One region of the Colwellia sp. 6M3 genome, then DNA from elsewhere that is predicted to be linked to it. Evidence: riboswitches for the same ligand, from Rfam matches in the RefSeq annotation. Region 1 holds a riboswitch; the other holds the start of a gene.
The links. A riboswitch is a leader RNA that binds a small molecule or an ion and turns the genes downstream of it on or off. The one in region 1 is predicted to bind cobalamin.
Positions count from the first base shown of each region.

Region 1 (4,445 bases):
TTAATTTCACTGTCAATTAAGTTCACTTGAAATGATAAAGACAAAGGTGCAAATAATTGATAATTCAGTTGTGCTTCAAAGCCCATTAAATCGGCGTCGCTAACGTTTCTGTAACTGCCAACATTACTTGAATTAAAAATGGCAACAATAGAGTTTTCTAATGTTTGTTGATAAATCGAAGATGATATAGACAGGGTTTTATTTTGATATTGCCCGCCAATTGAAAGCGTAACAGCTTCTTCAGGTAACAAGTCATCATTACCTTTGAAAGAGCCGCGATCACCAAAAAGCTCATATAGGGTCGGAGTTCTTACACCGTCACTAACATTCGCCGTAATTTTAAAATTTTCTTGTTTAACGCTTAAACCTAATTCAGTGGTTAAATAATTTTCATCATTTTTCAGCTTCTCGGCGTCAGGCTGATTAAGGGCAGAATTTACGTTTTTCTCATGTAAATTACTGATCAATACATAGGCTTCTAATGGTAATGAAATTGGTTGCCACTCTAAGCGAGAACCTAAGTTGGTTTGTTGTTGCTCGGCTGAAATATCACATGAGCCAATACCATTACATTGAGTAGGTTGACCATTATGTTGACTGATAGATGTAAATTTTTGTTTATTAAAACTAATAAAAGGGGTTAAGTTAAAATTTTGCCAAGTTAGTAAAGGTTTTAATCCTACATGGTATTTTTTAGTTTCATAATCACTGATATCGAACATTACAGAATCAGGACTTGAAATATAACGCTCGTTTTTGTCTTCAGCGTAAGCCTCTACTTCGATTGAATCTAACCAAGATGAATTACTTAACCAGTGATGCTGATAACTGTAGCGAGTACTGTCTGAGCTTAATTCTGAACTGTTTTCTGGGGAATTATTGCGATAGTTAGGTAGTGACTTTTCTTGATCATTGTATTGTACATTCAACCTAATTTGATGCTGGCCCAGTTGAATAATGTCATTAATGAAAAATGTTTTTTTAGTGAATTCATTATTTCTTAATGCTTGCTCATCTGATTTTGTACTATCTTCAAAGCTTTGAGGTACAAGAAAATCGTAGTCATTATCACTATTTATATAATGGCCACCAAATGAAAGGCTTTGAGTTTTAAATACTTTATTAAATAATATGTTAGCTTCACGGTAACCAAATGATCCAGTGGCTAGCGTTAATTTCGCCGTGTCTTGTGTTGGGCTATAAGTGTTAATGCGAATAACGCCACCAATGGGGGTTGCGCCGGTGCCAATAGCTTGGTTTTTACTAATTTCAATACTTTGAATTTGCTCGGTTGGTATTTGGTTTAAATCAAAACCACCGAATTGACTGTCATTAATTAATTGGCCATCGATATAGAGTTGTATTTGCTTACTACTTGAGCCTCGAATAGAGACAGAAACGGGGTTACCAATACCACTTATCTGACGAATTTGAATACCATTAACCGTTTGTAAAATATCGGCAAGTGTTTGCGATGAATGAACAAAGCTTTCTCGTTGTAGAACCTGATAATTTGGTGAATTGAAACTTTGTTCGTTCACCACTTCAATAACTTCAAGCTCTTGATTTAAAGGTGTTTCTACTTGTGCGGAAACGGGTGATACCACAAAGATAGTTATAAATAGATATCGTAAACGAGAGAACATGAATACCTCAAAAGTTTTTGAGGGGCGTACGGAAGGCTACAGACGGTTTAGCAAAACTGTTGCTAATGTCGATATATTTCCGAAGCGCCCACCGCACTGCAAATAATTCTATGTTGTTTAGGCCGGTCTCCGGGCTTAACTTTGCAAAACAAAGTATTACCGTTGCGGGGGCAGCATTAGAATTATGCATAAAGCATGTCACTAACTTCCCGATTATCTCTTTATTTTTAACGTTGTTAACGTATAAATATCGAGCACCTAAGCAATTTTGAGCGGCAATTCTGACCCCATTACTATGGCTTGTCAACTGTTAGCATTATTAATCTACAAGCTTATAGATTTGATAATTTAAGTGCTCGTACAGTTTATTTGTTGGAGCTTGCAGTATGTCCTGCAAGTACTACATCTGTTTATAAAGCTACATGGTGGTAATGGAATTAAAACCAATGTAATTGGTATTTTTCTCTATTAAATTATCTGTGCTGTATGAGATTATAATAGGTGAGACGATATTATATTAGCTTATATCCTTGTTGGTTATATTTGGGTGTATATCCAATAGCGGATTAATACTGCTCAACTTCTAAGTTTATCAAGCACTCTAAAATCCATATTCAAGAAAAAACGGGTAATTTACTCGGCGGCAATTATTCATAGGTCAATTAAACTTAAAATCAGTTTTTTAACACTATTTCCATCAATAAAGCCTCATGCTGACAAAACAACTGATACAAATGTAATTGGTTCTTTGCTCTAACTAAATTATGTGTGGCGTATGATGTTTTGAAGTAAGTGTCGCCATTTAAAAAATCTGTTAAAAACCGAATGCTCAGCATAAAAGGCATTAATTTTATGCCTTGTATTAAGCTGCTTTGCTCAGACTCGCTTAACGAGCCTTTAAAGCCGGCAATGTAGGCTTCTGTTATTGCACCTAGCATGTCAAAATTAATCACCATTTTATCTAATTCAGCACTGTCTTCAGCAATTGATACACAACAAGTTCGTACCATGTCGCCAAAATCATGCATTAAATAGCCTGCCATGCAGGTGTCTAAATCAATTACTGCTATTGGTTTGTTGGTGGCTTCGCTAAAAAGTAAGTTATTAATTTTTGTATCGTTGTGCGTAACATGTAAAGGCAATGCTGCGGTTGTATTGGCGATGTTTTTGATAAAGTCTTGTTGAGATTCAATAACTTTAAGTTGTGCTTTGGCAGATAGTAGTAACGGCTCAGAGGTGTTCTCTATTGCCTGATGCAGTTGCTCTATTCGCATTGCTAAATCATGAAACTGCGGAATAATATCCGCTAATTTTTCACTGTTAAAGTCGCTTAATGCCGCGGTAAATTGTGCGAAGGCACTGGCAACAGAACTGGCTTGTTCGACGTTAGCGATAGACTCTAAGGTGTAGCATTGGGGAATATAATGTAGGCTGCGCCAGTATTGCCCTTGTACTTTGACATGGTTGCTATTATCAATATTTCGACGTTGGAAAACAGGCGTTAACGGATAACTATTATTTTCATACTTAATTTGTAAGTGAGCGCTGATCAAATCTGCATTGTCAGTGACTTGCTGCGGTGTTTTAAACACTTGTTGATTTAAACACTGTAAAACAAACTTTTGATCAGCCGACTGCACTAAAAAGGTGTTGTTAATAAGCCCGTTACCAAGCCGTGATATCTTGCAATCTTCTAGCGTAAACCCAAATTGCGGTAACACTAAGGCTAATATTTTATCAGGTGTGACGTGAGGCATATATTGTTATTAATTTAGTTAAGTATGACGCCATTAATGCGCCCTGTAATACAGTTATGTTAAGGCAAGGGCTTTAATAAATAAAGTGCTCATTAGCGTATTAACCTTAAGCCAAATCTTAAACCAAACCATAAAACCAAATCACTTTAGCCATTCGAAGGTTAATGCGTATATGCATGCTTGCGAGCTAAGCGTTTTAAATTATTCATGGTCTTCGACGATGAAGTATAAGCCAGCACAATTTCTCGAGTAAGTTGTAAGCCTACTATGGGCCTAAATACGACGTCACTTTGTTTCATAATTTCACTGTGTGCAGGTAAAAATGCACATCCTAAACCTGCATGAATTAAACCCAGGGCATAATCTATGGTGGTTATTTTTGCTCTAATGTCGAGGCTAATACCGGCTAACGCTAAGGTATCGTGTAAATTGTTCCAAGCGCTACAAGGTGTGCGCTGAATAAAAGGTAAGCCATCTAATTGCGAGAGCGAAACAGTTTCATTGAGTGCTAAAACGTGATCATAAGGGAGAGCTAACAAGTAGTCTTCTTGCCACATATCAATAAATGATTCATTTTCATGTAACTCGTCTTTTAGAATAATACGCGCATCAACTTGATCTGTGTGTGGTACCAAAGTGAGTTCGACTAACGGGTTATCTGCGGTGAAGTCTTTTAACAATAAACTCATGCGCTCAACACCTAAACCTCTAGTAACACCTAAATTAAAGGGCTGTTTATTTGTTTTTTCAGAGAAAATGTTTTTTATTGCTCCTGCTTGCCCAAGGAGTTGCTTGGCTAATGGAAAGAGTTTTTTACCTTGTTCAGAAGGTCTTACCCCGCGTGCATGGCGAATAAAAAGTTGTACTTTAAGTTGTTGTTCTAGTTGTGCTATTGCAGACGATATTGAAGGTTGAGCTATAAAGCAGGCTTTAGCGGCTGCGCTAAAGCTTTTGAGCTCATAAACTGAAATAAAATAATTGAGTGATTTTAAATCCATAATAATATCCAGTACTTTAGTTTTAGGTATAGTCTTAAACTATA
Region 1 covers NZ_JACGWF010000006.1:20,137-24,581, forward strand. The annotation lists gene H4J50_RS02555 (TonB-dependent receptor) at 1-1,646, opposite strand, end outside; cobalamin riboswitch at 1,749-1,923, opposite strand; gene H4J50_RS02560 (phosphotransferase enzyme family protein) at 2,321-3,403, opposite strand; gene H4J50_RS02565 (LysR family transcriptional regulator) at 3,565-4,401, opposite strand.

Region 2 (4,445 bases), on a different contig from region 1:
CCTTTTTGTGCTTTTATGCCATTATCAAAAGCATGCTTAAGCGGTTGAACTTCACTAACCGTATCTGCAAGCTCAATAATACTTCGATGACATGCACGTCCGGTAATGATGACATGTTGCATAGCGGGACGATTAACAATAGCTTCAATAACTTCTTCTAAATCTAAATACTTGTAGGATAACATGTAGGTAAGTTCATCAAGTAAAACGACATCGACACTGTCATCTTGTAATAATCGTTTTGCTTCGTGCCAAACTTTTACTGCCGCAGCAATATCTTTAGATTTATCTTGGGTGTCCCAAGTAAAGCCTGTCGCCATTACATGAAATTCGACACCATTATTTTCTAATAAATTACGTTCACCACAAGCCCAGTCTCCTTTAATAAACTGTAATGCTGCGGCCTTATAACCATGACCAACAGCACGTGCTAATGTGCCAAATCCAGAGGTTGACTTGCCTTTACCATTGCCGGTAATAACAATTAATAAGCCACGTTCTTCTTGAGCTGAATCAATACGAGCATCAACTTTTTCTTTAATACGTTGCATGCGAGCTTGGTGTTTTTGAGTTTTATCTGTTTCTGTAGTCATGTAAGTTATCCTGTTTTACGCGTGCGATACATAATCGCTAAAAAGAAAATACTGCCGATGGCGGAGGTAATAATACCAATGGGAATTTCAACATTACTAAACGCACTGCGTGCTGCAACATCAACCCATACTAAAAAGCAACCACCGACTAAGGCAGAACCAATAATAAGCGGCATAGTGGTGACGCCAACTAATTGCCTAACAATGTGTGGGATCATTAAGCCCACAAAACCGATACCACCACAATAAGCAACAATGGTAGCGGTAACTGCGGCACATAAAGCTAATAATATTAAACGTAGTTTATCAATGTTAACACCAAGACTTGCAGCGCTTTCATCGCCAAGTAGTAGGGCATCTATTTGTCGGTGTAAGGCAAAAATGGTCAATAAAGTGAGTAATACCATGGCGCCAATTAAATAAAAGTGAAACATTTCAACACGTGCCAAACTGCCCATTAACCAAAAAATAACACGATTGGTAGCAAAGGGGTCGCCAAGGTAAAGAATAAAATGACTGATAGAACCCAGCATAAAGGAAACCGCTACACCTGTGAGTAATAAGTGATTCATATTGCGTAGTAAAGTCGCTATACCAAAAACGATCACCACGGAAAATAACGCGCCAAGAAAAGCGGCTAACGGTAGCGCTAGCGATTGTTGATCACCTAAGGTGAATGTCGCTATGGTAGCCCCTAAACCTGCGCCAGAAATAATGCCAAATAAGTAAGGGTCGGCAAGCGGATTACGTGTCACATTTTGCAAAATTGCACCAGCGCAAGCTAAACCCATTCCGGCAACTAATCCTACTAAAACTCGGGGAATACGTATTTGCCAAATGACCATGTCGTGCATAGGTGAGGCACATTCATACATCACACATTGAAATATATCAGCCCGAGTAATAGTCGCTGGACCGTAAGTAATCGATACAATAACGGTTAAAATAGTAAAAACTATTAGCGCAGAAAAAATCCAAGTGTTTTTGCCTTTAAGCGCACGAATAATACTCAAGATAATTCGCCTTCATTGTTATGTAAAATGCTTGGCTTAAGAGTCGGTTGTTTATCTGTTGCAATATCGGTTGCGGGATAAAAGTAAACCCTAGGCACATCATAATGTTGAGCATCGTCTCGATAACAAGGTAGTCCAAAAACTTTGGTAAGTAATTCAGGTTTTAACACTTGGTCGACAGTATTATCGCTGACTAGGTTGCCCTTATCTAACAAAAGTAATCTATTGCAATAATGAGCGGCAAGATTGAGGTCATGAATAGTCATAATAACGGTAATATTTAATGCTTTAACCAATTGTAATATTTGGTGCTGATAGAAAATATCTAAGTGATTAGTGGGCTCATCAAGTACTAATATTTTTGCTTTTTGGACTAGAGCTTTAGCAATTAATACCCGTTGTTGTTCACCGCCGGATAAGGTGTTGAAAAATTTAGCTTGGCTGCATGCCAAACCTACCTTTTCTAATGCGAGCATAATGTTTTCTTTATCTGCATCGTTGTCGCGAGCAAATAAGGTTTTATATGGTAGTAAACCCATTCTTACCACATCGTAAACTTTTAAATCAAATATAGGGGGAGCGTTTTGTACGACTAGAGCAAATGTTTGCGCTAACTCATTAGGTTTATATTGGCTTAGTGCTTTATTTTTAAGTTTAATGCTGCCGTGCCAATTTTTATAATGATTGAGTAAGCACTTTAATAGCGTGGTTTTCCCCGCGCCATTAGGACCGATAATACCGATAATATCGCCGCGATTAACGTCAAACGAAATGTTATTGAGAATTATGTGTTTATCAACAGACCAAGATACAGATTCGACACTGAGTAAAGTTGGCATTAAAGGCAGCCCAGTTTATGGATAACTAGGTGGATATTGTTTTTAACAAGGTAAAAGCAGTATATTTTCATTATTGCCTAAAAGTGATAACAAGCTGATGAATTCAAAAGCTAATATATTGAATAACGTAATTAAGGTGAGGCAATAGGAAACAAGTGTCTTGTAGACAGTGTAACTCACGTGTATTCCCGCACGGTGTTATAAGTTTTATATAAAAATGTTGATATTAGGTGTCCTGACTTATAACTATTAAAATGAAGTTATTTACAGTTGCGGGTACAGTCACGGCTTTAACCGTGTTCCCTATGAATTAGCCAAAATCAGGATAAAAGATGAGGCTAAAAATATCGTTTATAAGTGTCAATTTTACGGTTAACTACACTGCTTTACAATGAAAACCTTGTACTGACGGTAGAGTCTGTTATTAGCAAGCATAAAAAAGGAGCCGAAGCTCCTTATGGTTTTGTAGTACTAACTTTTAGATACTACCAAATTTTAACGCGCTTCTCAGGGGCAATATACATAGCATCACCTTTTTTTACGTCAAATGCGCGATAAAATTCAGGCATATTTGACAGTGAGCCTAAAGCACGAAATTCTGCAGGTGAATGTGGGTCGGTTGCCACGCGATTACGTAATGATTTTTCAACCATTTTTCCACGCCATACTTGCGCATAGCCCATAAAGAAACGTTGCTCACCAGTTAAGCCATCAATTACCGGTGCTTCTTTACCATTTAATGACGCTTTGTAAGCTTTATAAGCGATGGTAACACCAGATAAATCACCAATGTTTTCGCCTAAAGTAAGTTCGCCGTTTACGTTTAAATCATCAAATACCGCATAATCACTGTATTGGGCAACTAAGTTATCAGTGCGTACTTTAAAGGCGGCTAAATCTTCTTCAGTCCACCAATTACGCATGTTACCGTCACCATCGTATTTACTACCTTGGTCGTCAAAACCGTGGCCCATTTCATGACCGATAACCGCGCCAATACCGCCATAGTTTACAGCGTCGTCTGCGGCCAAGTTAAAAAATGGTGGTTGTAAAATTGCAGCAGGGAATACGATTTCATTTTTAGTTGGGTTGTAATATGCATTAACTGTTTGCGGTGTCATGCCCCATTCTTGACGATCAATTGGGCCGCCTAATTTAGCAAGCTTTTTGTTATGTGATACAGTGCCTGAGCGCATTTTGTTGCCAACGAGGTCATCACTTTTAATGACAAGCGCAGAATAATCTTCCCATTTATCAGGGTAACCTATTTTTGGATCAAAACTCGCTAACTTAACATGTGCTGCTTTTTTAGTCGCTTCTGACATCCACTCAAGATCATCAATACTTGCGCCATAAGCACCACGTAAGTTTTCCACTAATATTGTCATGCGGGTTTTTGCTTCAGGTTTAAAGTGACGGCCAACATAAACCTTACCGATAACTTCACCTAAGTTACCATTAACCACTGAAACACCACGTTTCCACATTGGGCGTTGTTCTTCACGACCACTTAATTGCTTTGAATAAAAGTCAAAGTTTTCATCGCCTAAAGCGGTAGTGAGCGAGTCAGCAAAATTGCTAAGCGTATGGAAAGTTAAATAAGTTTGCCAATCAGCTAATGAGGTTGCTGCGAAAGTTTCACCAAAACCTGTAACAAATGAAGGTTGGTTAATAATAAGGTCTTTCTGAGCTGGAACACCTTGTGCTTCAAGGTAAGCTGTCCAATTGAATGCATCGGTAACTGTGTTTAAATCGCTAACATTAAATTTATTATAACGTTTAGTGCTGTCTCTAGATTCAACTTTAGTCCAGTGAAAACCTGCTAATTTAGTTTCAATGGCCATGATAGTTTGCGCTGCAGCTTTACCGAATTCTAAACCGGCTAAGTTAAACATATTTTCAATGTGCGCAACGTAACCTGAGCGTAATTTTTCAAAACGCTCCGTGTCGTTAAAGTAGTAATCTCTGTCGGGTAACCCTAAACCACTTTGCCAAACATG
Region 2 covers NZ_JACGWF010000005.1:15,931-20,375, reverse strand. The annotation lists gene cobO (cob(I)yrinic acid a,c-diamide adenosyltransferase) at 1-593, opposite strand, end outside; gene H4J50_RS02145 (iron ABC transporter permease) at 599-1,600, opposite strand; gene H4J50_RS02140 (ABC transporter ATP-binding protein) at 1,603-2,445, opposite strand; cobalamin riboswitch at 2,653-2,795, opposite strand; gene H4J50_RS02135 (M13 family metallopeptidase) at 2,931-4,445, opposite strand, start outside.
Region 2: another riboswitch for cobalamin. It lies ahead of H4J50_RS02140 (ABC transporter ATP-binding protein); the one in region 1 lies ahead of H4J50_RS02555 (TonB-dependent receptor).